DNA from 3 places in the Paenibacillus sp. FSL F4-0100 genome. Region 1 is predicted to be linked to each of the others. Evidence: a T-box and tRNA genes for the amino acid it is inferred to sense, from the RefSeq annotation. Region 1 holds a T-box; the other regions hold tRNA genes.
The links. A T-box is a leader RNA that pairs with one kind of tRNA and senses whether it is charged. The one in region 1 lies ahead of argS (arginine--tRNA ligase), so its partner is inferred to be a tRNA-Arg.
Positions count from the first base shown of each region.

Region 1 (5,589 bases):
CCTTATAATAGAAGAAAAGTATTTTACGAACCATATTGAGGAGGCATCGAGCATGCAGCTTACTAAAATATCACAAAATACCGCCATTTTATTGGAGCATGCCAGAAAATCGGGGCTGACTTCCTCCCAACTGCTGGAGGCTGTGCGCTCTGGCGAGGTAGAAAGATTCCAAGTCGCGAACAATGGTCATTTTCACTACGAGGAACTGTTCTCTTATGCCGGAGAGCATGGGGAAGATTTGGAGAAGGCCGTTAGCGAGGGATACAAAATTACGTTTAATACCCGCAACGGGTTGAAAATCTGGCTGGAGGAAGCCTTTTGCATCAGCTCGGAATCCGATTTTAGTGTAGGTGAAGGCATTATTGAAGGGCTGAAGTTCCAGGAGGAGCAGGTCGCACGCTTGAAGGAAGCGCTGGCTGTCAACTGGACCCTGCAGGAAGAGCCAACTGCAGATGGTATCCAGGTCAGACTGACCGTCAGAGGATTGCAATAATATCTAAGATAGCCACCGTACTTGTTCAACAAGACTAGTACGGTGGCTTTTTTAAATACAACATGATTCGTTAATTTCTTCAGAGGGAGATTTACATCCGGCTTGGCGTGGGCAGTCCCAGCACCTCCAGCGCTTCACCAAGGGTGTTCTTGAATAAGGAAGTGAGCCATACACGGAATTGGAGCACTTCATCCGCCGATTTTAGAATAGGGCATGCCGAATAAAAATTGTTGAACAAAGAGCACAGCTCATAAGTAAAGTTGCAGATGGCGCTTGGGGATAGATCCTGCCCGGCGGCGTATAGGGTATCATGCCAGGTACTGATATGGCGAAGCAGAGCATGCTCCGCTTTTTCCATAGCAGGGAACCGAGCAGGCACAGACGGCGCAACACCGGCTTCTTGAGCTTTATTGAGCACGCTGAGTGCACGCGCGTAGGAATAGAGCAGGTATACCCCCGTATTTCCTGATATTTCAGTGGCCTGCTTCAGATCGAACACCACCTCGGTTTGCAGTGCAAAGCGAAGCAGGTAGTAACGGATGGAGGCGGCTGCGATCGTATGACTGGACAAACCGTTTTTATCGGAACGGGAATCTTCGATGACCTTGGCTACTTGGTGGATAAGCTCGGTGATTTTAATTCCGATTCCCTGACGTCCGGACATCGCATAGGACGCTTTCCCGTCGGTAGTATCGATTCCGAGATCCGCAGCCGCAGAAGGGCTTAACGAAACAACGCCGTAGCTGACATGACGGAGCTTGTCGGCCTCTTTATGGAATCCCAAGCTTTCCAGTGCCTGCTTCACCATCGCCTGCGGGTACTGCTGTCTGTAATCGATGACGTTGATGACCATGTCTGCTTTGCCGAAAGAGAGCTGCTCGCCATGGGTACTCGTCGTCCACACCTCATCCGTGAACTTTTTGTATACAAAATCATTGGAGAGCACACCGTATTTCCACAAGTGGTAGGCGATGTCTTTGGCCGTGTAAGTCAGAATGCCATTGGAGCGGACGAGCACTTTATCCATACTGTGGTCTGACTCCGGATCGTCCACGGCTTCCGTTCCTGTTTGCTTGAGCACCCAGCAGCCTGCAAGTTTACCCTCGGTTTCCTGATGGAAGAGCGGCGTATTCTTCAACAGCTCGAAAGCGGACGACCAAAATCCCTCTCTGACAATACTGCTCTCCCACACAAGCAGATCATAGTCAATGCCGAACTGCTTCATTTCTTCAAGATGCTCTTTGACGATTCTCTCGGCAACGAGCAGTCCGATCCAGGATAAATTCTGGTTGCCCTCTTCCAGTGCGTGCAGAACCTCAGTCCGATGCTGAACCAGCCCAGGCTCCCTTTCATAGGCTTTATTGGTACTTGAGTACACGTCCCAGCAGTAATCGCCGAACCGGGCATGTTCCTTCGATAGCGGCGTGTGGAGCATCCCAACCACCGTATCTGCCAGTTGATTGCCAAGGTCGTCGATATAATTATGAACCTCTACCTCGTAACCAAGCTTCCTCATCAACCTGACCAGCGTATCTCCGATACAGGAGTTTCTTAGATGGCCGATATGGGCGGATTTGTTCGGATTAATGGAAGTGTGCTCAATGACAATCTTCTCGTTAGTTGCCGGAGGCAGTTCAAAGTGGTGCCCGGCCCAATATTCCCAATCGATACGCAGATTCATAAAGCCTGGGGCTACAATCTCACTGGAAAAGACCAGCTGTTTGTACGACGCGTCCTGCTCAAGCTCGGCTTGAATCAGCTCGGCAATGTGCATCGGAGCCTTACGAAGCAGCTTCGCAAGCTGCATCGCAATGTTGGTGGCATAATCCCCATGCTCCATACTGGCAGGCTGCTCAATCCGGATTGGAGTGGAATCGGGCAGTTTGGCGCCCAAATCTTCACACACCTGGTTTACAGCTTGTTGTAGGCTTGAAGTAATCAAATGACTTAACAAATTAAATCCCCCTTTTTGAAAAAAATACGTCAGAAAAATCAAAAAAGCCCTCATCTCCTAAAGAGACGAGGACTTGTGCTCGCGGTACCACTCTTGTTGTTAAACCGAAGGGTTTAACCACCTTTTTACGATAACGGTGTAAGCCGGGGCTTCCTACAGTATTTCACTTCGGAAGACCATCTCCTGGGTCCGCTTCACGGCCGACTTTGTACCGGTTTCCACCCTCCCGGCTCGCTTGGACTAAAGTCAAGTGCAGTTACTCTCCCAATCAACGAAAATCACATGTTCAAGTTTTTCATATTATTAACCATTCTATTTAGAAAATCAACCCTAAAATGACTAAACCTTCTCTGCAAAGACACGCAGGCGCCTGTAATCTCCATAAAACGCATCCTCATGCCAGAGTGTCGCTTGGGCAGCTTGGCTGATGCGGGCAATGGCTTCGTCCTTCTCATCAGCCGAGAATCCAGTGAAGAAACGATCGCCAAAATGCAGCAGCCAATACTTCACGCCATCCTTGCCCTCAGGCAGCTTCGTAGGACGGTCAAAGTGATGGGCGATATGCACGCGGAACCCTTGGGATTCAAGCAAGGTCGCATACTGGCCCAAGCTGGGAAAATACCACGGATTCCGGCTGTCGGCATCAATTCCATAATGATCGGCGAACACTGTTTTCAAGGCTTGGTAAATTCCGTCGATATTCCCCTTGCCTCCAAACTCTGCGACGAATCGACCACCGGGCTTGAGTGCGCCATAGACGGAGCGTACCACACCAGCAGCATCCTTCATCCAGTGTAGGGCGGCATTCGAGAAGACGGCATCATACGGTGTTTCGGTTTCGAAGTTCTGTCCGTCTCCGGTCATAAACGTCAATTCAGGATATTTGCTTTTGGCGCGCTCCATCATCTCGGCCGAATCATCCATGCCGGTTACATGAGCACCCGAAGCGGAGATTTCATAAGCCAAATCACCGGTTCCGCAGCCGAGATCAAGAATCCGTTCTCCGGGTTGAGGCGCAAGAAGTTCTGCCACTCCTTTTCCATAAGCCGAGACAAACGATAACTGCCGATCATAATCGTAAGCTTTCCATACTTGCTTTGACATAACAACACCCCTTCACCCATGAATTATCCTCATTGTGACATATTCACCTTATAATTAGAAATATATAAATGTGATAATGTTGATAGGTTTTATCAATAAAAGAACGGACAAAAAGCCGCTGAGCAGCGGTTTTATGTAGAACATTATTTGACGGCAACAAGAAGAGCGCCAACAGCAATGAGAGCAACGCCGGCTGCGTTAATCCAGGATATCTTTTCTCCAAGAAAGACAAAGGCCAGAATGACCGCGATGACAACGCTCAATTTATCGATAGGTCCGACCTGCGATACTTTGCCGTATTTGAGTGCGAGAAAATAAAACAGCCAGGACAATGCCCCCGCAATGCCGCTGAGCACAATGAAGCTTAATGCTTTCTTCTGAACCAGAATGTCACCGAGTTCCGAGAATTTGCCCTGAACCCCCACGACCCCCAACAGAAACAGTGCCATGATGACAGAGCGAATGGCCGTTGCTGAATTGGCATCGATGTTTTGCAGGCCTATTTTTCCGAAAATAGCGACAAGTGCCGCCGTGGCCGCCGACAGCAATGCGTATACAAGCCATAATGGCAATGCTGATCTCTCCTTCCTGACAAAGATAAAGTCTCTGATTAATGTACCGGATTCCTTTATAATAGTATAGAGCAATTTTACCGATATCATGAATTTCTATGAGATCTGAACAATTTGGAAGGGAGTGGATGAAAAATGACGTTTCATATAGCACCTTACGCAGAAGAGTATCATGATCAGTTGGTGGAGCTGTGGCATCGTGCCGTATCTCAAACCCACGATTTCCTGACGGAGGAAGACATCCGGTTTTATTATGACATGATTCAAAACGGAGCTCTGAGAGCCGTGGAGATCTGGGTGTGCTTAAATACGGAACAGGAGCCGGTTGGATTTATAGGGCTGGATGGTTCCAAAATCGAAATGCTGTTCGTGGATCCCCTCCATCACGGCCAAGGTACGGGAACGAATCTGATCCGGCATGCCGAACAGCTGAAGGGGCGGAGGCTGCAAGTCGATGTGAATGAACAGAACCCCAAGGCCCATGCCTTTTACAAAAAATACGGATTCGTGCAAATCGGCCGCTCCGAGCTGGACGGCTCCGGGAAGCCATTCCCGCTTATTCACATGGAGCTGCAGTAAGGTCATGGATCAGCGCAGCTGAGCCCATCGATAATCGTAAGCATAACATCCTCAGCCAAAAACTCCGCGAGATTACTCGCAGAGTTTTTTTCGTGGGAAGCGGGGCGCCAACCCGGCGCCGGCCGCGGTAGCGGCAGACGGGCACTATCTTCTTTGAAAGAACTTCGATAGTCGTTATACCTTAACTAATCTGATGAAAAAGTGGGGGAGCAGCCAACTGGAGGAGTCTAAGCTGAGGAGTCAATGATGTTTTTCCGAATAACTTGTCGTTTCGCTATCCTTGTCGTTCCTATCAGAAGAGGGTATCGGTCGGGCTGGAGCATCACCTGAAGAATCGCTGCAGCAGTCGCTGGATCTGATCGAGGACCCGTATATCTACTTTATAGTGAATCCCGATAGAGCGAATCTCACCGCTGGTTTGTGACCAAACGGGATTACCATGTCGTGCCGGAGTATATCGGACGCAGTAAAGAGCATGAAGAGCGCCTTACCCAACTGTGGTCCAAGCAGGTCGGCCCGGACGAAATGGTTTACCTATACCCGATGGAAGGCAAGTATTTCTGAACGTCGTGACACTGGACAACCTCTCCGAGCGAGAGCGTTGTCTTCTATTTTCGTGAAGAAGTCGGAGCGGGGGGAGTGCTTGGCGGTAGTATAGGATTGTCTGCAGCAGGTGTAGAGAGTTGTGCGGTCGCATTGCGTTGCCTTAACGGACTCAGGAGCCGTTAATTGAGGAAAAAACACTCGTACAGGTATGGTAACGGACCTGAAGTCCGTTATTTATGACAAAAGAGGGTAATTTGCCTGTGAATTTGCTAAATAACGGCTGTGGTGTCCGCTAAATTCTAAATTAGGCCGTTTTTTCAGAAATAACGTACCTACGGTCC
Region 1 is NZ_CP150303.1:1,888,473-1,894,061, forward strand. Features, by position in the region: gene MHH48_RS08205 (hypothetical protein) at 53-493, shown strand; gene argS (arginine--tRNA ligase) at 585-2,447, opposite strand; T-box leader at 2,506-2,728, opposite strand; gene MHH48_RS08215 (class I SAM-dependent methyltransferase) at 2,787-3,551, opposite strand; gene MHH48_RS08220 (EamA family transporter) at 3,695-4,123, opposite strand; gene MHH48_RS08225 (acetyltransferase) at 4,259-4,702, shown strand.

Region 2 (11,646 bases), 3.0 Mb from region 1:
GAGCATGGCTGGGTAGCTACGTACGGAAGGGATAAGCGCTGAAAGCATCTAAGCGTGAAGCCCCCCTCAAGATGAGATTTCCCAATTCGTAAGACCCCTTGAAGACCACGAGGTAGATAGGTTGGAGGTGGAAGTGCAGCAATGCATGGAGCTGACCAATACTAATCGGTCGAGGGCTTATCCAAAAAACACCCCAAAAAGTGAAGCGAAGCTTTGAAGCAACGCCGAATACTTTCCGGGGACCCCGATATTGCATGGGGGAAATGCTACGGATTCTAAAACACGCAAATTCGTTTCGTATCTAGTTTTCAGGTGATCAATCACTTGAATTAAATATTGTTCCCTGATAGCTCAGTTGGTAGAGCACTCGACTGTTAATCGAGTTGTCACAGGTTCGAGTCCTGTTCGGGGAGCCACTTATGGAGAGGTGTCCGAGTTGGCCGAAGGAGCACGATTGGAAATCGTGTAGGCGCCAAAAGCGTCTCGAGGGTTCGAATCCCTCTCTCTCCGCCACTATTATTTCAAGCAAGGCCCGTTGGTCAAGGGGTTAAGACACCTCCCTTTCACGGAGGTAACAGGGGTTCGAATCCCCTACGGGTCACCACTTTCTTTATTGCATCAGGGGATGAGAATCCCGTCGGTTCGTCGGAGGATAACTTCGTAAGTATAGGCTTCGCAGTCTCGAACGAAGTGAGAGTATCCCCTACGGGTCACCAATTTCTTTTGAAAAACACTTGCTTCTTATATCAGATTTTGGTATGATTAAAGTCGCTTTGTTATGGAGGCTTAGCTCAGCTGGGAGAGCATCTGCCTTACAAGCAGAGGGTCGGGGGTTCGATCCCCTCAGCCTCCACCATGATTTATCCCCAAAAAGTGAAGCTCATGCTTCGCAAGTAATTCCGATTACTTTTCGGGGAACCCATACAAGCAACCCTTTTAATGACGCGGGGTGGAGCAGTTCGGTAGCTCGTCGGGCTCATAACCCGAAGGTCGTAGGTTCAAATCCTGCCCCCGCAACCAATTTATATCGCGATAGCGATAATGCCTCATGGAACTGTGGTGTAGAGGCCTAACATGCCTGCCTGTCACGCAGGAGATCGCGGGTTCGAATCCCGTCAGTTCCGCCATTATTTATAACTTTGGGATGAGATGAGTATCCGATATTGGGTTCCGTCAAAGTTCGCGAAGAGCTTTAAGGCTCGGTAGCTCAGTCGGTAGAGCAGAGGACTGAAAATCCTCGTGTCGGCGGTTCGATTCCGTCCCGAGCCACCATGTACGTTTTATAACTTTATATGCCGGTGTAGCTCAATTGGTAGAGCAACTGACTTGTAATCAGTAGGTTGGGGGTTCAAGTCCTCTCGCCGGCACCATTCTGGAGGATTAGTGAAGTGGCTAAACACGGCAGACTGTAAATCTGCTCTCTTCGAGTTCGGTGGTTCGAATCCATCATCCTCCACCAGTTTTTAGGGGCATAGTTTAAAGGTAGAACAACGGTCTCCAAAACCGTTGGTGTGGGTTCAATTCCTGCTGCCCCTGCCATTGAATATTTATAATGAACTTGGCGATCGTGGCGAAGGGGTTAACGCACCGGATTGTGGTTCCGGCATTCGTGGGTTCGAGACCCATCGGTCGCCCATTATTTCATTATGATTATTCTCTAAAAAAACTATTACATTATGGCGATCGTGGCGAAGGGGTTAACGCACCGGATTGTGGTTCCGGCATTCGTGGGTTCGAGACCCATCGGTCGCCCCATAGTTTTTTTAAAAAATGTTGGGGATTAGCCAAGCGGTAAGGCAACGGACTTTGACTCCGTCATGCATAGGTTCGAATCCTATATCCCCAGCCATTGATTTTTATGTTTGCGGACGTGGCTCAGCGGTAGAGCATCGCCTTGCCAAGGCGAGGGTCGCGGGTTCGATTCCCGTCGTCCGCTCCATTTTTATTTCTGGCGCCATAGCCAAGTGGTAAGGCACAGCTCTGCAAAAGCTTTATCCCCAGTTCGAATCTGGGTGGCGCCTCCATAACAAAACTATGTGCCCTTAGCTCAGCTGGATAGAGCGTTTGACTACGAATCAAAAGGTCAGGAGTTCGAATCTCTTAGGGCACGCCATAAAGTAAGCCGGTGTGGCGGAATTGGCAGACGCGCGCGACTCAAAATCGTGAGGGAAACCGTGGGGGTTCGAGTCCCTTCACCGGCATCATCCAAAAGGAATGTAGACTATAAACGTCTGCATTCCTTTTTTCGTTGCATCTACATCGATAGCTTCGTTGCTCGGTAGCAGCTAAGCTGAAGATCCGTTACTCTTCATGATAAAAGGCTAATCTTGATGAGCTTAAGTGTTATGTCACTTCATTTTATTACTCGCAAGCAATACACCTTAATCCTATGCAAACTTCTGAGATGCAACCTCCTTAGATCAATCTCATTTCCTTTACTATGCTATCCTTCTTCATGATTTTCATATTCGGCCCCATGCTTCATCCTACCGCTACCTTAACCTACCGTTCCACGGGCTTTACTACTATCACCTTAGAGCTGAAGCTATACTCATCAAACTAAACTAACATTAGAAACCACGTCTCTTTATTAGGTAAAACAAAAGCAAGGATACCGGAGGATTCATCCACACAGGTCAGCTTATCGAATCATTGATCCAGTGCAGGGTTGGACGCAGGTCTATAGGAGGCCCCGCCTTAGGTCTAGGTGCAAAAACCGTCCCCAGGCCGTTTTAGTTAAACTCGAAATTACCTAGAATAGAGTCATAAGGTTGAACAAATGAAACAACGATCAAACAACAGAAAGGCGGTGTATAAATGAGAAATTCAAAAGGAAATGGAATGAGTATCCTGTTGATTGGTGTAGGGATCTTGGTTCTCCTGGGAGTATTCGGTCCTCTGCTTGGATGGTTGTTCAGTCTTGTAATTCCAATCCTGATGGTCGCTTTGGGATACTACGGGATCCGGAGAGGTAACACCTTGATGGGATGGGTTATTCTCGGTATCGGTGTGATCTGGTTGATGGGTAAACTGTCTTGGCTGATCGGTCCGATCCTTGGAATCATCTTGATCATCTACGGGGTGTCCCGATTGAAGAATGGTAGACCCCGTTATTGATAAAAACCACTACATTAAATAACATGCAAAAACAACAGATCATGATAGATGAGGAGGGCTAAGCGAATATGAGTGTTTTCCGGCGGATAAGAGACATAACCGTAGCAACATTGAATGAAAAGCTCGAGCAGAGCCAGGATCCGGTTCGATTGATCGACCAGTTCCTACATTCAACCAGACAGGACATTGCTGAGGCTGAGAAGCTGCAGCAGCAATGTCAAGTACATTCCAGACAGCTGAAGCAGCAGGTGGATCAAGCAGAAACCATGCGATATAAACGCGAAGAGCAGGCACTGCTTGCACTGAAGGCCGGTGAAGAACATCTTGCCAAGCTGGCATTGCAGGAGAAGCTGATCTATGAGGAAAAGATTGAACAGTATCAAGGCCTGTTGTCCTCAAGCCTGGAATCGTTAAAAGAAATCGAGGAGCAGCTCGGCGAGCTGCGGATGGAATATCAGACGGTATACAGCAAACGTCAGTATTATGTTGCCCGAGTGGAAACCCTTCGTCTTCAGCAAAAAATGAATGAACGTACAGGCTCCTATGGCGGCGGTCCTGATGTACCGAAGATGTTCAATCGTCTCGAAGACCGTATCAGCGACTGGGAACTGGAAGCCAGAAGTCTTCGCGATTTACGCCGCATGGGGCAGGAATACATGGATCAGGCTGGTGAAACAGTCTCCACTGTATTGGAAAAAGAACTTGCCCGCCTGAAGCAAAAGCTGAATAACAGCGGAAAGGAGTAACCATGACTAGATTGTACCGTTCCACCCGAGACAAGATGTTCACAGGGTTGATCGGCGGTATATCCGATCATTTCGGAGTCGAATCTACCCTACTTAGAATCATATTTGTAGTCAGTATCTTTTTCACAGGCGGTACAACGCTGTTGATCTATCTGATTGCATCCCTTGTAGTACCTAAGGAGCCGTACTATCACGATCCGTATGGTCCACAGGGAAGACATGGTGGCGGATACCGTTACAACGATCATCCGGGCCCGGGACCAGGCTACAACAGCTATAACGATGCTTATGGACGTCAAGGCTATCCTAATGAGCATGGAAGTTTTGGCCCCAAATATGACCGTCCCAATGGCACAAGAAACAACGCGTCTGCGGATTCCGATCTGGATGCGATGATGAAGGATATTGAGAGAAAAGCAATGCAAAAAGAAATCGAAGAATTGAAGAAAAAACTTTCGAACTATGAGAAGGGAGATAAATAACATGGGAGTATTTAAAAGAATTAAGGATATGACGAAAGCATCGGTGAATGAACTGCTGGATAAAGTAGAGGATCCAATCGTAATGTTGAACCAGTACCTGCGCGACATGGAGGCAGAAATTCATGAAGCAGAGGTAACAGTAGCGAAGCAAATGGCTAACGAGCGTCGTATGAAGCAGCGCGTCGATGAGGCTGTGAAGATGGCGGCACAACGTGAAGCTCAAGCTGAATTGGCTCTTAAAAATGGTCAAGAAGAAGTGGCTCGCAAGCTGCTTGAAGAAAAAATCTATTTCGATCAAAAAGAAACCGAGTACGTGGAATTGCACCTGCAATCCGAGGCTCAAGCGAAAGAACTTGTAGCTCAGCTGCATGAAATGAAAGACGAGTTCTACAAAATGCGCAACAAGCGCAATGAGCTTGTAGCTCGCGCTCAAATGGCTAAAGCGAAGAAGCAAATGTCTCAAGTGAGCAGCCTGCATACGATCGAAAGCGGTAGTGCTTCGATGGGCTTCCACCGCATGGAGGAAAAAATCATGCAACTGGAAGCAGAAGCTGATGTGCTTCGCGCCCCATACCGTCCTAACAATGCAGTATACACAAGCCCAGTGGATGCTGAGAAGCAATTGAAAGTTGATGAGCAGCTGCAAGCTTTGAAAAACAAAATGGGGAATTCTTCGAAGTCCGAGTAATTCCTTAACAAGTCAGCAAAATAAGATTAAACCGTATTCGAACACCATGTTCATATGATATGCTATACGAATGAGATTGTCGTATAGTACAGGCAAAGCCATACAGTGGAGAACGTCTCACTGCTATGGCTTTTCCGAGCTTATATCTTGGTCATCAAGGAGGTGCGACATGGACAGAAACCGCTGGATAGCAGTTGGTTTAATCAGCTTGGGTTTTATTATGCTTTTCGGCCGATGGTTTGGTTTCTTCACCATTGTCGCCCTGTTACTCATGTTCGCAGGTGTCCTTCAGATCAGACAAGGCCATTTGAAGAAGGGATACATTCTGCTCGGAGTAGGTGCCGTACTGCTGCTGCTGGAGCATCTCATGTTGATTATCGGCATCAGCTTGATATCACTAGGTATTTTTTATGGCAAGTCCAAGCGAGCCCATACCACGACAAAGTACGTTCAGAAGCAGAACTTTATGTCTAACTTTGATTGGGACCGGACTCCATGGGTGATGCGCAGTCTGAGTGTGTGGCATGTACTTGGAGAAGCGGATGTGGATCTGTCCCTGGCGCTTCCGGAGGAACGCCAAACGGTCCTTATGTTCCATGGAATGCTGGGGGATATTGATCTGATGATCCCGGACTATTATGGGGTGGAGATCGAAGCCTCGATCCTGTTTGGCTCGATTCATATGGACGACCGGAAGGAAACCGGCATATTAAACCGCGTGCGGTATATATCACCCAATTACGAGGCCAGTGAATATAAAGTGAAATTTATTGTTTCCTATTTAGGCGGAGATTTGAATATAAAAATGACATAATAAACGTATGTCTTGTGTAAACCATTCAGGAGGGTTGCCCCGTGGAAACGGAAAAGAAAGCAAATATGATTACCCGAAGTATGCGTGAGGGGACCCTTCTGGGATTGGTTGTCATGCTCGTTGTCCTATATTTATTATATACATATGGTTATCTTCAACCATTCGAGACGTGGAAGAACCGGATCGAAGCCGGCATCACTCTGGTATTGCTGCCGATCGGGCTGGGTGCGATCTATGGCTTCTTCCAGGGATACCGGGTAAAACGACGAGTTGATCTTGTAAGGGAAACACTGGTGAACTGGGAAAAAGGCAGCCTTACGGACGTGATGCCGGACATCGGCGAAGACGAAGTGGGACGGCTTGGAGAACAGCTGGTGAAGATCAGCAAACGCTGGGAGGATCAGGTTTCATCTTTGCAGCGGTTATCTACGAATAACGCCCAGCTTGCCGAGCAGGCCAGGGTAACAGCAATTGTGGAAGAGAGGCAGCGTCTGGCGCGCGAGCTTCATGATGCGGTTTCTCAGCAGCTGTTTGCCATCTCGATGACGGCAACCGCTGTGGGTAGGACATTGGATAAGGATTTTGACAAAGCGCAGCGCCAGGTGGCTCTGATTGAGGAAATGTCGGCTGTGGCCCAGTCCGAGATGAGAGCGCTTCTTCTTCATCTGCGGCCTGTTTATCTCGAAGGGAAAGCACTGGAGCAAGGGCTGAAGGATCTGATCAAGGAATTGCGGATTAAAGTACCTATGGAAATTACGTTTGAGATGGACGATGACATACATTTGCTTAAAGGGATCGAAAATCATCTGTTCCGTATTATCCAGGAGGCCATGTCGAACACCCTCAGACACTCGAAAGCGGAGAAAATGGACATCCGGATTCACCGCAGGCAGAATACTGTTCGAGTAATGCTGCGGGACGATGGGATCGGATTTGAATTGGATGACAAGAAACAGACTTCCTATGGTCTATCGACGATGCAGGAACGGGTGACGGAGATCGGGGGCTCGGTACAATTCATAACAGCACCGGGTAAAGGGACTCGAATTGAGATCGTTGTGCCACTTATAAATGATGAACGTAAACGGGGGGATGTAGATGGAAACGCCGATTAAGGTGCTGCTGGTGGATGATCATGAGATGGTCCGGATCGGTTTAGCGGCTGTGCTTGGTACAGAGGACGGCATCGAGGTGGTTGGTGAAGCGGGCAGCGGCGAGGAAGGGATACGCTTAGCGCAGGAATATCATCCTGATGTGGTGCTGATGGACTTGGTGATGGACGGAATGGATGGAATCGAGACGACGCGCCAATTGATGAATCAGTTTCCGAATCTTAAGGTCATTGTACTGACCAGCTATCTGGACGATGAGAAGATGTATCCGGTTATTGAAGCAGGTGCGTTCAGTTATTTATTGAAGACATCCCGTGCTTCTGAAGTAGCTGATGCTATACGTGCAGCCGCACGCGGGCAGTCGGTGCTGGAGTCGCAGGTTGCCTCCAAGATGATGAATCGATTCCGGCATCCGCAAAATGAAGCTCCGGCGCATAACGACCTTACGGACCGGGAAATGGAAGTGCTGCGACTGGTGGCGCAGGGCAAGTCGAATCAGGATATTGCTGATGATTTGATTATAGGCATCAAAACCGTGAAATTTCATGTAACGAATATTTTAGGCAAGCTGGGGGTAGAGGATCGGACCCAAGCTGCCATCTACGCTTATAAAAATGGGCTGGCTGAGTAAGGAAGGCCAGCTCTTTTTTTATGCGACGAGCGTGACATAATCAGATCCAACATGCTAGGCGTGGTACAAAACAGTCCATGATGCTGCTTGTGGTATGACATATCCATGTAAACACTGAGAGATCAGGCTTAAAGACTCCCGGATCGGGAGTCTTTTATTTATGAACAGGGAAGCCGGAAGAAGAATGTTTTAAAAAAAGCGAGGTATAAATCCGCGGAGATGAGGCCATCCTTTTTACTAGATTGATAGATTCGAACGGGGAGGCGTGACTGACCATGCGGAAAATGCGTTTACAGATCATTGTGATGATGTTGTTGCTGTGCGGGGCAGCAGGTATGATGGCGGGTTTTGCAGGAACAACGGAAAGCAATCGAAATGAATCAGCTCCGCATACGAGAGAAGCGTCAACTTCAGCTTCAGGTGGAACGGGAGAAAAAGATATCGATGGAACAACTGGAGCCGGGGTAGCTGCAGAAAGCGATCTAACGCTTCTGACAGCGCTCGGGCAAGAACATATGGAGCCTTCGGCAATGCTCACGGTAAAAATTCAAGGAGAAATGATAAATTCTGTTCCTAAGGATCAAGCTAAGACAGCAGCTGAGCACCTGGCTCGTACAATGGGGCTCTCCGGAATTACGACGTCCCAGCTTCAAGGAAATGAAGTGTTTCAAGCAGAAGGCTTGCTCTCAGGTGTATCCGTGCATCTGGATTGGGCCCTCACAAAGGAGGGCCATAGTTATATCAGAGCCATGCTTGTTGGAGAAGCGGCTGGGCAGACACGGGAAATGATGGCCCTACAGCAGCAGATTCAAGAAATGATGAAGCAAGCCGGCATACCGAACACATGGAATGCGTCCATTCAAGGGTATGCAACGGAGACCGCAAGCGTTGATAGGACAATGGCTCAAGTAGAAGAGGCCATAGCCCAAAAAATCTTACTTCGCTCCGTTGAAGATTATGCAGATGACAAAACACAAAGCCGTTCTTATGAGGTTCCTTCACTTGGTGCTTTTGTGATGAGTGGCGACACGCCGATTCATATGCAGATCGCAGTGCATGAAGATTCGATGAAGAAAAGTAGTAGAATAACGATCGGATTTCCCGTCATTACAATAGAATATTGAAAATGATTTCTGAAACTCCGATGAAAAAATACGGAATGAGATAGCATACTTGAAATGAATATGCTAAAATGTCATCACATCGAGTTATGTGCCGATGCATAAAAATACACTATAATTCATAGAAAGAATGAGGAGCCATGGCTGAAAATCAAAATCTAGATACAATGAAGACACCGGGAGCTGTATTTTTCATCTTTGGAGCGACTGGTGATTTGGCAAGACGTAAGTTGTTTCCGGCGATCTACAGTCTTTATCGTGAAGGAAAACTGGATGAGGATTTTGCGGTAATCGGCGTGGCGCGGCGTCCGCGCACACAGGAAGAGTTTCGTGAGGACGTGTATCGTTCGATTCAGGAATTCTGCCGATACAGTTCGGAACAGGATAGTGAATGGAATGCATTTGCACAGCATTTTGAATATAAATCTTTAGATATTAACAATATTGACGGTTTCCGTGAGCTTCGTGAACAAACGGAGCAATTGGAAACGAAATTTAATATACCGGGTAATCGCTTGTTTTATCTGGCGCTTGCACCGGAGTTGTTCGGCAGCGTATCGTTTAACCTGATGAAGGGCGGTATGCTCGACGGAGAAGGCTGGAACCGTCTTGTGATCGAGAAGCCATTCGGCTACGATCTGGAATCGGCTGCCAAGCTGAACGAAGAAATCCGTAAAGTATTCAAGGAAGAAGAGGTCTACCGGATTGACCATTATCTTGGTAAAGAAATGGTACAGAACATCGAAGTTATGCGTTTTGCGAATGCTTTCTTTGAGCCGCTGTGGAACAACAAGCATATCGCCAACATCCAAATCACGCTTGGCGAGACGGTTGGTGTCGAGGAGCGCGGCGGATACTATGATCATGCCGGTGCACTAAGGGACATGGGCCAAAACCATATGCTGCAGCTGCTAACCATGATTGCGATGGAACCGCCTAGCCGTCTGCTCGCAGAGGATATCCGCGACGAGAAGGTAAAAGTGCTTCGTTCCTTGCGTCCGTATGCCACACATGAAGAAGTGAAGAACAACGTAGTTCGTGGTCAGTATACAAGCGGTTCAGCGGGCGGTAAAGATCTGCCGGCTTACCGTGAAGAGGACAAGGTTAATCCGGAATCCAATACGGAAACCTATTTTGCGGCCAGAGTATTCGTGGACAACTTCCGCTGGGCGGGTGTACCGTTCTATATCCGCACGGGCAAACGTCTGCCGGTTAAGACAACCGAGGTGGTTGTTGAGTTCAAACGGATGCCAACGAACGTATATTTGGGCCAAAAGCATTCCCTGGAGCCTAACCTGCTTGTCATCCGCGTGAATCCGATGGAAGGCATTTACGTGAAGATAAATGCGAAAAAGCCAGGATCAGAATCCGAGATCGCTCCTGTAGCGATGGACTTCTGCCAAAGCTGCATCGTGGGCATTAACTCTCCTGAAGCGTATGAGCGTCTACTGCATGACGCTGCTCGTGGAGATTCCACATACTTTACACGCTGGGACGAAGTGGCCTCCGCATGGTCCTTCGTGGATCGTATCGCCAGCGCATGGAGAGAGAACCAGGGCGAGCTGGAATCGTATCCTGCGGGCTCGTGGGGACCTGACAAGGCAGATGAGCTGTTGAAGGAAGACGGATTCCACTGGTGGCCGGTTAACGGTCAGCTCGAGGATAATGTGGTGTGGTTGAAAAACTAAGATCATTTTCTAAAATTTACGTATTAAAAATCATCCTCATGCGCACGGCGCATGGGGATGATTTGCGTATGAATTGTGGTACAATGATATACATGACTTTAGTTACGAAGGGATAAGTGAAATGGCAAAGCTAATAGATGAACTGCAGCAGGAAGTGGATAAGCGCCGTACGTTCGCGATTATTTCCCACCCTGACGCCGGTAAAACAACACTGACCGAGAAGCTGCTCTTGTTCGGGGGCGCCATTCGTCTGGCTGGATCGGTTAAAGCTCGTAAAGCGAGCAAGCATGCAACGAGTGACTGGATGGAGATCGAGAAGCAGCGGGGAATCTCGGTTACCTCGTCTGTTATGCAATTTGATTATTTAGGGCATCGAATTAATATATTGGATACGCCGGGTCACCAAGACTTCAGTGAGGATACCTATCGTACGCTGACAGCTGCTGATAGCGCCGTCATGTTAATTGACGTAGCCAAAGGGGTCGAGGCTCAAACGATTAAATTATTCCAGGTGTGTGCGAAGCGGGGCATTCCAATCTTTACCTTTATCAACAAACTCGACCGCGAAGGGCGCAGCCCGTTTGATCTGATGGAGGAGCTTGAACAGGTTCTCGGCATCCGCTCCGTACCGATGAATTGGCCGATCGGCTCCGGGCGTGACCTGTGCGGCGTGTACGACCGGGTTAAGAATCAAGTTGAATTGTTCCAGGGCGACGACCATTCCACGATTAAAGTACAGAAGGTCGAGGGCTATGAGGATCCGATCATTCGCGAGATGGCAGGCGATTACCTGCATGATCAGTTATGTCAAGACCTCGAGCTGCTGGATGTTGCCGGAGACCAATTTGATCTGGAGAAAGTTATGCAGGGTCAGTTAACACCTGTATTCTTCGGAAGTGCGATCAATAATTTCGGCGTCCAGACCTTCCTGGAGAACTTTCTTCAGCTTGCACCGAAACCGGAGCCGCGCCATAGTAAGGACGGTTTGGTGGAACCCACTGAAGAGAAGTTCTCCGGATACGTATTTAAGATTCAAGCCAATATGAATCCGGCTCACCGGGATCGTATCGCTTTCCTGCGAATCGTATCGGGCAAGTTCGAACGCGGTATGAGCGTGAAGCATGTTCGGGTAGGCAAGGAAATCAAGCTGGCGCAGCCGCAGCAGTTTTTGGCCCAGGATCGAGATATTGTGCAGGAGGCATACCCTGGCGATATTATCGGTCTGTTTGACCCGGGCATTTTCCGGA
Region 2 is NZ_CP150303.1:6,622,833-6,634,478, reverse strand. Features, by position in the region: rRNA gene MHH48_RS30300 (23S ribosomal RNA) at 1-185, shown strand, start outside; tRNA gene MHH48_RS30295 (tRNA-Asn) at 341-416, shown strand; tRNA gene MHH48_RS30290 (tRNA-Ser) at 422-513, shown strand; tRNA gene MHH48_RS30285 (tRNA-Glu) at 530-604, shown strand; tRNA gene MHH48_RS30280 (tRNA-Val) at 781-856, shown strand; tRNA gene MHH48_RS30275 (tRNA-Met) at 944-1,020, shown strand; tRNA gene MHH48_RS30270 (tRNA-Asp) at 1,051-1,127, shown strand; tRNA gene MHH48_RS30265 (tRNA-Phe) at 1,197-1,272, shown strand; tRNA gene MHH48_RS30260 (tRNA-Thr) at 1,295-1,370, shown strand; tRNA gene MHH48_RS30255 (tRNA-Tyr) at 1,375-1,459, shown strand; tRNA gene MHH48_RS30250 (tRNA-Trp) at 1,466-1,539, shown strand; tRNA gene MHH48_RS30245 (tRNA-His) at 1,562-1,634, shown strand; tRNA gene MHH48_RS30240 (tRNA-His) at 1,680-1,755, shown strand; tRNA gene MHH48_RS30235 (tRNA-Gln) at 1,775-1,849, shown strand; tRNA gene MHH48_RS30230 (tRNA-Gly) at 1,865-1,939, shown strand; tRNA gene MHH48_RS30225 (tRNA-Cys) at 1,951-2,024, shown strand; tRNA gene MHH48_RS30220 (tRNA-Arg) at 2,037-2,113, shown strand; tRNA gene MHH48_RS30215 (tRNA-Leu) at 2,122-2,201, shown strand; gene MHH48_RS30210 (hypothetical protein) at 2,818-3,117, shown strand; gene MHH48_RS30205 (PspA/IM30 family protein) at 3,186-3,863, shown strand; gene MHH48_RS30200 (PspC domain-containing protein) at 3,866-4,345, shown strand; gene MHH48_RS30195 (PspA/IM30 family protein) at 4,347-5,033, shown strand; gene liaF (cell wall-active antibiotics response protein LiaF) at 5,203-5,847, shown strand; gene MHH48_RS30185 (sensor histidine kinase) at 5,889-6,962, shown strand; gene MHH48_RS30180 (response regulator transcription factor) at 6,946-7,590, shown strand; gene MHH48_RS30175 (YwmB family TATA-box binding protein) at 7,866-8,714, shown strand; gene zwf (glucose-6-phosphate dehydrogenase) at 8,852-10,399, shown strand; gene MHH48_RS30165 (peptide chain release factor 3) at 10,521-11,646, shown strand, end outside.
Region 2: it encodes a tRNA-Arg, which carries the amino acid that the T-box ahead of argS (arginine--tRNA ligase) is inferred to sense. The anticodon was not compared.

Region 3 (11,646 bases), 2.7 Mb from region 1:
GGGTTCCACGCGTTCCCATACCGAACACGACCGTTAAGCCTTCCAGCGCCGATGGTACTTGGACCGAAGGGTCCCGGGAGAGTAGGACGTCGCCAAGCGGTACATATTCCCTGATAGCTCAGTTGGTAGAGCACTCGACTGTTAATCGAGTTGTCACAGGTTCGAGTCCTGTTCGGGGAGCCACTTGCTTCCATAGCTCAGTAGGTAGAGTGCATCCATGGTAAGGATGAGGTCACCGGTTCGATCCCGGTTGGAAGCTCCAGATTCGCTTTTGAATTGGACATGTATCATGAAATTGTGGCCCGTTGGTCAAGGGGTTAAGACACCTCCCTTTCACGGAGGTAACAGGGGTTCGAATCCCCTACGGGTCACCACTATCTTTAAAGCATCAGGGGATGAGAATCCCGTGAGTTTATACGGAGGCTTAGCTCAGCTGGGAGAGCATCTGCCTTACAAGCAGAGGGTCGGGGGTTCGATCCCCTCAGCCTCCACCATTTAATGCATGATTCTAACGAGAATCGGCAAGATAAAAGTACTCATCGATTTTGGGGATTAGCCAAGCGGTAAGGCAACGGACTTTGACTCCGTCATGCATAGGTTCGAATCCTATATCCCCAGCCACTTCATCCTAAAAGTGAAGTTAAGCTTTGAAGGTGATTCCGAATACTTTTCGGAGGCCTGAAATGCGAGCCATTAGCTCAGTTGGTAGAGCACCTGACTTTTAATCAGGGTGTCGAAGGTTCGAGTCCTTCATGGCTCACCATTGTTTCATCTTGTGCGCGTGTGGCGGAATTGGCAGACGCACTAGACTTAGGATCTAGCGTCTTTGACGTGGGGGTTCAAGTCCCTCCACGCGCACCATTATTTGCGGACGTGGCTCAGCGGTAGAGCATCGCCTTGCCAAGGCGAGGGTCGCGGGTTCGATTCCCGTCGTCCGCTCCATTTGCGCCCTTAGCTCAGCTGGATAGAGCGTTTGACTACGAATCAAAAGGTCGGGAGTTCGAATCTCTCAGGGCGTGCCATTTTTCAAACAAAAGATTAATATCGGGATGTAGCTCAGCTTGGTAGAGCACCTGGTTTGGGACCAGGGGGTCGCATGTTCAAATCGTGTCATCCCGATTTGTTTAAGAGTAGAGCCCCACAAAAGTAATCGGAATATGCTCCAAAGCATAGCGTCACTTTTGTGGGTTCATATGCGGGTGTAGTTCAATGGTAGAACTCCAGCCTTCCAAGCTGGTAGCGTGGGTTCGATTCCCATCACCCGCTCCATACATAAGCAGGACATCACCGTGTGTGATGTTTTTTTACATATTCACACGACTCTCCTGCGAAGTGTTAATGTACTAAAGAACATAGTTGGGTCAAGGTTTATAGGACTAATGTCCATGGTATATGGGTATATCAATATCATTAGTTTTGTCGATTTGGCTAATTTTTTCGCCTGGAAAATGCAGATTTTCATGCGCTTTTATTGTATGATGTTAGGAAGGCGTTACGTCCTATAGACAAACTGCTGAAACGGGTTGAGATGGGAGGAGTAGCATGACTGAACTTACAGTAACCGCAAAGAGCAATTCCAACAATCTGCTGCGGCGGGATGTACGGTTCCTTGGCAATATTCTTGGAGAAGTTCTGGTCCACCAAGGTGGCAATGAGCTTTTAGATATAGTTGAGAAAATTCGTGAAACGAGTAAATCGTTGCGATCCGTATTCCTGCCAGAATTGTTTGCAGATTTCAAAAGGATCATCAGCACATTGGAGCCCGACATTCGCCATCAGGTGATTCGCGCGTTTGCCATTTATTTTCAATTGGTTAATATCGCGGAACAGAATCATCGCATTCGTCGCAAACGCGATTACGAGCGTTCCGCCGGGGAGAGTGTTCAACCAGGTTCCATTGAAAGTGCGGTCCAGGATTTGAAAGAGCGCAATATTACGTTTGAAGAAGTTCAAGAAATTCTCGAAAGTCTATCCCTTGAGCTGGTAATGACAGCTCATCCAACAGAAGCGATGCGTCGGGCTATTCTGGATATTCATAAACGGATAGCGGACGATGTGATGCAATTGGACAACCCGACACTGACATTCCGCGAACGAGAGCAGCTTCGGGAGAAACTACTGAATGAAGTGATTACGCTGTGGCAAACCGACGAGCTTCGTGACCGTAAGCCGACGGTTCTTGATGAGGTTAGAAACGGTATGTATTATTTTCACGAGACCCTGTTTCACATTCTGCCAGAGGTTTATCAAGAACTGGAGCGCTGCCTAAGTAAATATTATCCGGGTCACCATTGGCACGTTCCAACCTATTTGCGTTTCGGTTCGTGGATCGGTGGCGATCGGGACGGAAATCCTTCAGTGACGGCGGACGTAACATGGAGAACGCTTGAAATGCAGCGGAAGCTAGCGATTCGTGAATACCAGCGGATTTTGCGTGAATTCATGAAATACCTCAGCTTCAGCTCATCCATCGTGAGCGTTTCGGATGAATTGCTTCAATCCATTGAAAAAGACCGCGAGCATGTAACACTGAAGAAGATGGAAATTTGGCACAATGAGAAAGAGCCTTATCGTGTAAAACTGGTATATATGTTGGCTAAAATGAGTCATATTCTTGATGAGAACATGACTGGTGGCGAGCGTTATCAGTCCCCTGAGGAATTTATCGAAGACTTGAATATCATTGATCGAAGCTTGCGTTTCCATTTTGCTGACTATGTTGCAGACACGTATATTCAAAAACTGATTCGTCAGGCGGAGTTGTTTGGTTTCCATACAGCAACGCTGGATATCAGACAGCATAGCCAAGAGCATGAAAATGCTATGGCCGAAATTCTTCGTAAAATGAACGTGACTCAGGATTATGCCCAATTAAGTGAAGATGAGAAGATCGAGCTGCTTAATAACTTGCTTAACGATCCTCGTCCGTTGACTACGCCTTATCAAGAGTACAGCGACAGCACCGAAGAATGCCTTGAAGTATACCGTACCGTCTTCCGTGCGCAGCAGGAGTTCGGCGTGAAATGTATTTCAAGTTATTTGATCAGTATGTCCGAGGGCGCAAGCGACATTCTGGAAGTGATGGTATTTGCCAAAGAAGTCGGACTTTTCCGCAAGGACAATGACGGTTCTGTAATAGCTACTTTGCAGGCTGCGCCATTGTTTGAGACGATCGAGGACCTGCATGCCGCACCTGATATTATGCGTAAGCTCTTCAGCCTGCCGATCTACCGAGAAGCGGTTAGCGCCATGAATGAGCTTCAGGAAATTATGCTGGGTTACTCTGACAGCAATAAGGACGGCGGAGCCATTACAGCGAACTGGGAGCTCCAGGTAGCACTCAAAGATATTACGGCTGCAGCCAATGAGTATGGCATCAAGGTGAAATACTTCCATGGACGCGGCGGATCGCTTGGGCGCGGTGGTATGCCTCTGAACCGCAGCATTTTGGCTCAACCGGCATCAACCATTGCGGGTGGCATCAAAATCACGGAGCAAGGCGAAGTTATTTCTTCCCGTTACTCCTTGAAGGGAATCGCCTACCGCAGTTTGGACCAGGCGACTTCAGCACTTATAACGGCTTCTCTTAATGCCCGTTACCCTGAAAAAGAATCGACTGAAAAAGAGTGGGAAGAGATTTCCTCGAGGATCTCGGCCGCTTCACAGAAAAAATATCAGGATCTGATCTTCCGTGATCCGGATTTCCTGAGCTTCTTCAAGGAATCCACGCCGCTTCCTGAGGTGGGAGAGCTGAATATTGGCTCCCGACCATCCAAACGTAAGAACAGTGACCGTTTTGAGGACCTCAGAGCCATCCCTTGGGTGTTTGCGTGGACTCAGAGCCGTTACCTGCTTCCTGCATGGTACGCGGCTGGTACGGGCTTACAGAGCTTCTACCAGGGCAAGGAAGAGAATATGAAGGTGCTTCAGAAGATGTACACGAGCTATCCGTTCTTTACGTCGCTGATCGATACCCTTCAGATGGCTCTTGCCAAGGCTGATCTGATCATCGCCAAAGAGTATTCTTTGATGACGAAGGATGATCAAGCCCGCGAACGTATCTTCGGTCTGATTCAGGAAGAATTCAACCTGACGAAAGAGCTTGTTCTTAAGATTACGGGACAGCAGGATATTCTGGATAACCAGCCAGTCCTACAGGAATCGATTCGACTCCGTAACCCTTACGTGGATCCGCTCAGTTATTTGCAAGTCCAACTGCTTAACGAGCTGCGCGAGCTGAGGGAGCAGGAGCAGGACGATCCGGATCTGCTTCGGGAAGTGCTGCTGACCATCAACGGTATTGCAGCAGGGCTTCGTAATACAGGTTGATCCTTGCAGGATAACAAAGCTGTTTGAAAGGGATAGTATAAGGCGAGGTTCCCTAAAGGAGCCTCGTTTTTTTCATCTATGAGCAGCATAACCTCTGATGATTAGAGTATCGGCTGCAACGTGATGGTCTTTGATAGGGAAAAGGGATTCTTTTTGAATTATTGTTGATTTTTAGAAACAGTTGAATTACGATTTGAATGATGCTTTTTTAGACGTTACCCATCAGACCATTCTGGGGGAATTATGGTGGACAATTTGGATGTAAGACTGGCGAAGTTGGCCCGAAAAGGGGACCAAAGAGCTTTTGCTGAAATCGTAGAACTTTATAAAGATAAGATTTTTCATTTGGCTTACCGGATGCTGAGTAACCGTCATGAGGCGGAGGATGTCGTACAAGAGACTTTTTTGCGTGTATATAAAAACCTTGATCGATACGACGAGAATCAGAAGTTCTCCACTTGGATATACCGAATTGGTACAAATCTTAGCATTGATCGGCTGCGCAAACGCAAGCCGTCTTTCTCGCTGGACGCCGACCTGAATGAAAGCGAAGGCATGGACGGCTACTCCCTGATCCCGAGCGATAACCGTACACCTGAGAGTGAAATGCTGCTATCCGAGACACAGCGCATCATTCATACGGCGATTGACGGACTTCCTGCCAAGTATAAGACAATCATGATTCTAAGGTACATCCAGGATTTATCCCTGCAGGAGATCAGCGAGATTTTGGACTTGCCTGTAACAACGATCAAAACGCGAGTACATCGTGGACGCGAATTTTTGCGTAAAAAATTAGAGTACAAATTGTGAGGAAAAAACGCCTATCGCCGTTCTTTGAGGAAGAGAGACCGCGTTTAAGGGCGCTTTTTTCTTGCGATGCCAAAAAGTCAGTATCCGCAGTTTTTTTCTGATTTTCTTTAAAAAAAGTTGAAACATCCCCGATTCCGGCACGTATGAACAATAAGCAAGTCTTATGCCCCTACGTGGGAATAGACCCAGCAAAGAGATTGAATGAAAGGATTGGCTCACAAATGGATTGCAAATTAGCCGTCTCTTTGATGCATGATTATCTGGATAATGACTTGTCCGACCCACAACAGCTGGAATTGCAGAAGCATTTGCTGGATTGTGCTGACTGTCGGAATTACTTCGAGAAGCTGGAGCATACCGATATGCTTCTTTATTCCTTAACTCATCATGCGACCAAGCCATCCGATGATTTAACGGAACGTATAATGGGTATGCTGCCGCAGCCCAAGAGACAAAAGGCTTGGGTCAAATGGGTTAGGAATCATCCTGCGCTCACGGCTGCAGCTTTGTTTTTGGTTGTCATGCTCTTTAGCACAATCAGTTTCTGGAGTCAGGATACTCAGCTGGTTGTAAAGAGTGATGAATTCGAAAAGCTGGTGATTGAAGGAGATACCGTCATTATTCCTCCGGATCAAATCATCACGGGAGATATTACAGTCGAGAATGGAAAGACTAAGGTCTACGGTCAAGTGAATGGCAATGTGACCGTCATTGACGGAGAATTATTTCAGGCTTCCACCTCACATATAGCAGGTCAAGTGAAGGACATAGATCGGGCGATGGATTGGATATGGTACAAGATCTCCACTCTGTTTACAGATGCCGCTTACCGCTAGGTGAAACCTGAAGCCTACTGATAAAAGCGCCTCTTTTCAGTGAAAAGATGGCGCTTCTTTTGTTGATTTATGATCTTTTTCATGGAAAGCAGAGAGCGTCCGCTTGCATCGGAAAGATTAACGTTATAACCTAGAGAGTGTAGAGCACATACTACATATATGAGTCGCATGCGTTATTAAAAAGGAAGTTCAAAAAGTTCCCGTGTGATCAGAAGGAAAATGAAGAGCTGGTTCGGTAGTCGAATCGTTAAGCGTTCATTTTCGAGGAACCGGATTTTTTGGGCCCGCACTTAAAGGAAATGACGGGGGTTGCTGTATGGAGTATTTCACAGATATGACCTGGGGTGAAACCATTAAAGATATCATCGATATCCTTATCGTTACTTATATAATATACCAGATGATACTGCTCGTCCGCGGTACGCGGGCGGTCCAGCTCCTCAAAGGGATTTTGGTGCTGGTGGTCATCTGGGCGCTTAGCACCTGGTTTGATCTGTACACGCTAAAGTGGCTGATGAATCAGATTTTTACATTCGGGGTGTTGGCGGTCTTTATCATCTTCCAGCCGGAGCTCAGACGTGGTCTGGAGCAGCTCGGACGAGGTAAGCTGTTTGGGCGGACATCGGATATTGACGAGGAGACCAATAAGTTAATCAGCGAAACCATTAAGGCGGTTAATTATTTATCGCGGCGCAAAATAGGGGCTCTGATTGTCTTTGAGCGGACGACGGGACTGAATGAGTATGTAGAATCAGGAATTCCGATGAGATCAGTGATCAGCTCGGAATTGTTTATTAATATTTTTATACCGAACACACCGCTCCATGACGGAGCTGTCATTATTCAGAACGCTCAAATTGCAGCTGCCGGCTGTTATTTGCCGCTATCAGAGAACCCTTTTATCAGTAAGGAACTGGGAACAAGACACCGTGCCGCTATCGGAATCAGTGAGGTGGGGGATGCGATTTCAGTTGTCGTATCCGAGGAGACTGGGCAAGTATCGCTGGCCCTGAATGGACAAGTGGTTCGAGATATTAAGGAAGAGTCTCTCATCTCCAAATTGTATGAGGAGCTCAGGCCTGCCGCGTCCATCAAGGAGAAACGCACGTTCTTCTGGAAACGGAAGGGGGACGGCAGCAATGGATAAATGGATCAAGAACAACACGGCAAGCAAGCTCATTGCACTAGCTGTCAGTATTTTATTGTGGGCGATGGTTCATATGGACAGCGGAGCGCCTGCCCCGCCAACCACTTTTTATGATACCAAAGTCATTGCAGGCGTTAAGATTCAGACTTATGGATTTGATGACAGCGAATATGCGTTAACGGGTATTGATAAGGACCGCGTAAATCTCGAAGTTCGGGGAAAGAAATCCAATATCTCGCTTTTGACCGACGACTATAAGGTGAAGCTTGATTTGAGCAACGTCAGAGAACCGGGTACACACACACTTCCGCTAACCTACTCCATCCCGAGTGGCGTGGAGATGGTATCGATGGAGCCATCTGCGGTTACGGTGACGGTTGAACCGAGAGTGTCGAAATCCGTGACGGTAAGTATTGGAACCAAAGGCGAGCCTGCTAAAGATTACCGTGCCGGAACACCCGTGCTGATTGACCCAAGGCAAGTCACGGTTACCCTGCCTGAATCGTCAATGGCGAATCTGGGGCAGGTCAAAGGTAATGTGGAGCTTGATGGTGCCAAAGAGAAGATTACGGAGAAACGAGTCAAACTTACAGCATATGATAAAGAAGGCAACGCCATGGAAGACGCTGTCATTGAGCCTGCTACAGTAGCAGCTGAAGTGCCGATTGAGCCTGCATTTGTCACCCTACCGCTGGAGCTTCAATACACGGGACGGCTGCCAGAAGGGTTTGTCCTATCCAAGGTGGAGCAGAAGGTAAAAGAAGTGAAGCTGTTTGGCAGTAAAGAGGCGCTGGCAGGAGCTGAGACCTATATCGAAGCTACGATCAATCTGGGAGAAGTTAGAAATTCGGGAACAACAGTGCTTACGGCCGACTTGACGCCGCCTGAAGGTTTTGAGAAAATCGAGCCGAGCTCTGTAACGGTGGATGTTACGGCTGTATCGCATGGTGAACGGTTGATTACAGGTATTCCGATAACGTTAAAAGGGGTTGCCTCCGGCCTGGATGCTGTTATTACGGATCCAAAGATGCAGACAATATCTTTAACGCTCACCGGAGCGCCTGACTTGCTTAATAGTCTGGAACCTACAGATATCGGAGCAGAAGCGAATGCAACTAGTATGAAAGCTGGCGTTCACGAAATTCCGCTGCAGATCACACTACCTAATTTTATTAGCCGTACGGATCAGGAACGTCCCGTTATTAAGGTAGAGCTCAAGGATAACTCCAAGCCCGTGACAACGGAGCCGGACAGCTCAAAGAATGAGGGAACGGACACAGACAAGCCTGTTTCACCAGGAACGGGATCCGGAACAGGAACAGGCACTGATCAGGGGGAGACTCCGGAAACGCCTCCTACTCATGAGGAAACGGATAACACCGGATCAGGAGAAAACCCATCACATCCGCCGGGAGACGGATCGAATGATGGAGCAACAGGATCAGAAACGTCCAATGATGGATAATAACGAAGAGTAGATAAAGGAGTATATAAAACATGGGGAAATATTTTGGTACAGATGGAGTAAGAGGAGTTGCGAATCAAGAACTGACAGCGGAAATGGCTTATAGCATCGGCCGCTGCGGCGGCTATGTGCTCACTGGCGATAAAGAGAAGCCAACCGTCATTATCGGTATGGATACCCGCGTATCGGGGGCTATGCTGGAGTCGGCTTTGGTTGCAGGCCTACTGTCCATCGGTGCACACGTCATTCGTCTGGGTGTCGTAAGTACACCAGCGGTGGCGTACATCACAAGACTATTGAAGGCTGATGCGGGTGTTATGATCTCGGCTTCACATAACCCGGTACAAGATAACGGTATCAAGTTCTTCGGTGGAGACGGCTTCAAGCTGTCGGATGAGACAGAGCTCAAGATTGAAGAGCTGATGGATGCGGAAACAGATAATCTGCCGCGACCAATCGGGGCTGATTTAGGTGAATTGTTGATTGATAACGAATCTAAATATAAATACCTGGAATATTTGAAAACGACGGTTGATAACCGGTTTGACGGTCTGAAAATCGTACTGGATTGCGCAAATGGCGCAGCTTATGAGCTGGCTCCGAAGCTTTTCCGTGAATTGGGTGCGGATGTGATCACCATCGGCGCTGAGCCGAATGGCCTGAATATCAATGATCACTGCGGATCGACTCATCCGGAGAAACTCGTTGAGGCTGTACTCCAGCATGGCGCTGACCTCGGTCTGGCTTTTGACGGAGATGCGGATCGCCTGATTGCGATTGACGCAAAAGGCGAGGAAGTGGACGGCGATTTCATTCTGTGCATTTGCGGTGATGCCATGAACCGTGCCGGCAAGCTGAAGGCAGGTACGATCGTTTCGACGGTTATGAGTAACATCGGTTTCTATAAAGCGTGTGACAGCTTGAAGCTGAAAACGGCCAAAACCGCAGTCGGCGACCGCTATGTCATGGAAGAAATGCGCCGTGGCGGATATAACCTGGGTGGAGAGCAATCGGGACACGTGATTTTCCTGGATCACAACACCACTGGGGATGGAATTCTCACAGGGATTCAATTGGTGGATACGTTGGTAGCTTCCGGCAAGGCACTGCATGAGCTGAAGAGCAGCATGCGTAAGTATCCGCAAGTGCTGGTTAATGTTCGTGTTGGCGATAAGAGCAAATACCAAGGCAATACCGTTATTGAGTCTGCGATTGCTGAAGTTGAAGGCATTTTGGGCGATAACGGACGTGTCCTGGTTCGCCCATCGGGAACGGAATCCCTCATTCGCGTCATGGCGGAAGGCCCGGACAAAGAAGAGCTCGACCGTTATGTAACGCAGATTGCAGACGTGGTGAAACGGGAATTGGCGTAAGACTAAGGGTGTGTTTTTCAAGGAAAGCAGACTAATTTTTGTCAGGGCCAGTGAACTATGCGGATGCGGTTCACTGGCCTGCTGCTTTTCATGAAGCCAGCCGAATGAAAGCGCAATACCCCTTGTCCTGCCAGCAAAGAGGGTGGTTTACGGCATCGCTTGAGAAGATAGGTCATTCGATGTCATTCATGGGGTTAATTATACGCCGGGCTTGGATCTCCTAAGAAGCAGCCGAGTTGCCAAAGTGATAAGGCATGAATATAATAAAGGATGTCATTCAAGAATAGAAAGCGAGGATTGTGAGGTTACTTCAAGCTTCATAAGCGCCAGAGCTTGTACCTGCGCGGGGATTGGTTATTGCTACGATAGGGATAGCCAAACGGCAGAACGCAAGTTGACGAGGTAGAGGTGTTCGGATTATTCGGCGGGGACCTCTCGGTTATGCACCAACCGTAAGCGAATCACGGAAAAGGAATGGGCGACCGTTCTTACAACGTATCCGCAGGTGCTTTTAACACACTAATATACAAAACATGAATGTGCGATTTAGAATGCGACAGCGCGGTGGAAGAAGAGTGCATTCATGTCTGTTCAACTGAGCAGCCTATATCATGCTGGATTTTTTGAACGTTGATAATTGAATAGATCATTCTTCTTTCCTGATACCGCACAGATGCTGCCGTGTTCTATTTCCGCCTACTATTATAGGGAAATCGAACGGAGGAATCATACTATGTGTGGTATTGTCGGATATATTGGAAATCAGAAAACGCAAGCGGTGTTGATCGAGGGATTGAGAAAGCTGGAGTATCGCGGATACGATTCAGCGGGGATTGCCGTCTTTACGAATGAAGGTCTGCGTGTGGCCAAGGCGCAAGGGCGTCTTGCCAATCTGGAGGAGAGACTGGAGTCTGCCCCACTTGTGGGAACTGCAGGCATCGGTCATACCCGCTGGGCTACGCATGGCCGGCCGTCGGACGTGAATTCGCATCCGCATACGGACGAAAGCCAGAAGTTCTCTGTTGTTCACAACGGGATCGTTGAGAACTATCTAGAGCTGAAGGAAGAGCTGATCAGCCAAGGACACCAATTTGCTTCGGAGACCGATACGGAAGTTATTTCCCATCTCATTGCCCGCGAATATGACGGAGATATCGTTAAGGCTGTGCAGAAGGCGATCTCTTACATGAGAGGCGCATTCGCCCTTGGCGTCTTGACTGAGTATGAGCCGGATCGATTGGTGGCTGTGCGTCAAGCAAGCCCGCTTATTATCGGTCTTGGCGAAGGAGAGAACTTCATCGGTTCTGATATTCCGGCTATTTTGAAATATACGCGTAACGTTTATATTCTCAACGATGGAGAGATGGCGCTGCTGACAGCAGATGCTGTCGAATTAATGACCATTGAGGGGAACTTTATTTCTCGGGAAATGATTCGTGTCGATTGGGATGCCGTTACAGCGGAAAAAGGCGGATTCGATCATTTCATGCTGAAGGAGATCCACGAGCAGCCTAAAGCATACCGCGATACGATGCTGGGCCGTGTGGATGAGAGCGGACGCAAAGTCGTTCTGCCTGAGCTGAAACTGACACATGAACAGATTAAGAACATTCGCAATGTGCAGATTGTGGCCTGCGGTACGGCTTACCATGCCGGACTTGTGGGACGCAGCGTGATCGAAGA
Region 3 is NZ_CP150303.1:6,895,080-6,906,725, reverse strand. Features, by position in the region: rRNA gene rrf (5S ribosomal RNA) at 1-98, shown strand, start outside; tRNA gene MHH48_RS31400 (tRNA-Asn) at 108-183, shown strand; tRNA gene MHH48_RS31395 (tRNA-Thr) at 187-262, shown strand; tRNA gene MHH48_RS31390 (tRNA-Glu) at 300-374, shown strand; tRNA gene MHH48_RS31385 (tRNA-Val) at 419-494, shown strand; tRNA gene MHH48_RS31380 (tRNA-Gln) at 547-621, shown strand; tRNA gene MHH48_RS31375 (tRNA-Lys) at 688-763, shown strand; tRNA gene MHH48_RS31370 (tRNA-Leu) at 778-861, shown strand; tRNA gene MHH48_RS31365 (tRNA-Gly) at 868-942, shown strand; tRNA gene MHH48_RS31360 (tRNA-Arg) at 946-1,022, shown strand; tRNA gene MHH48_RS31355 (tRNA-Pro) at 1,046-1,119, shown strand; tRNA gene MHH48_RS31350 (tRNA-Gly) at 1,196-1,269, shown strand; gene ppc (phosphoenolpyruvate carboxylase) at 1,543-4,329, shown strand; gene sigW (RNA polymerase sigma factor SigW) at 4,573-5,142, shown strand; gene MHH48_RS31335 (zf-HC2 domain-containing protein) at 5,364-5,978, shown strand; gene cdaA (diadenylate cyclase CdaA) at 6,295-7,125, shown strand; gene MHH48_RS31325 (CdaR family protein) at 7,118-8,590, shown strand; gene glmM (phosphoglucosamine mutase) at 8,623-9,963, shown strand; gene glmS (glutamine--fructose-6-phosphate transaminase (isomerizing)) at 10,697-11,646, shown strand, end outside.
Region 3: it encodes a tRNA-Arg, which carries the amino acid that the T-box ahead of argS (arginine--tRNA ligase) is inferred to sense. The anticodon was not compared.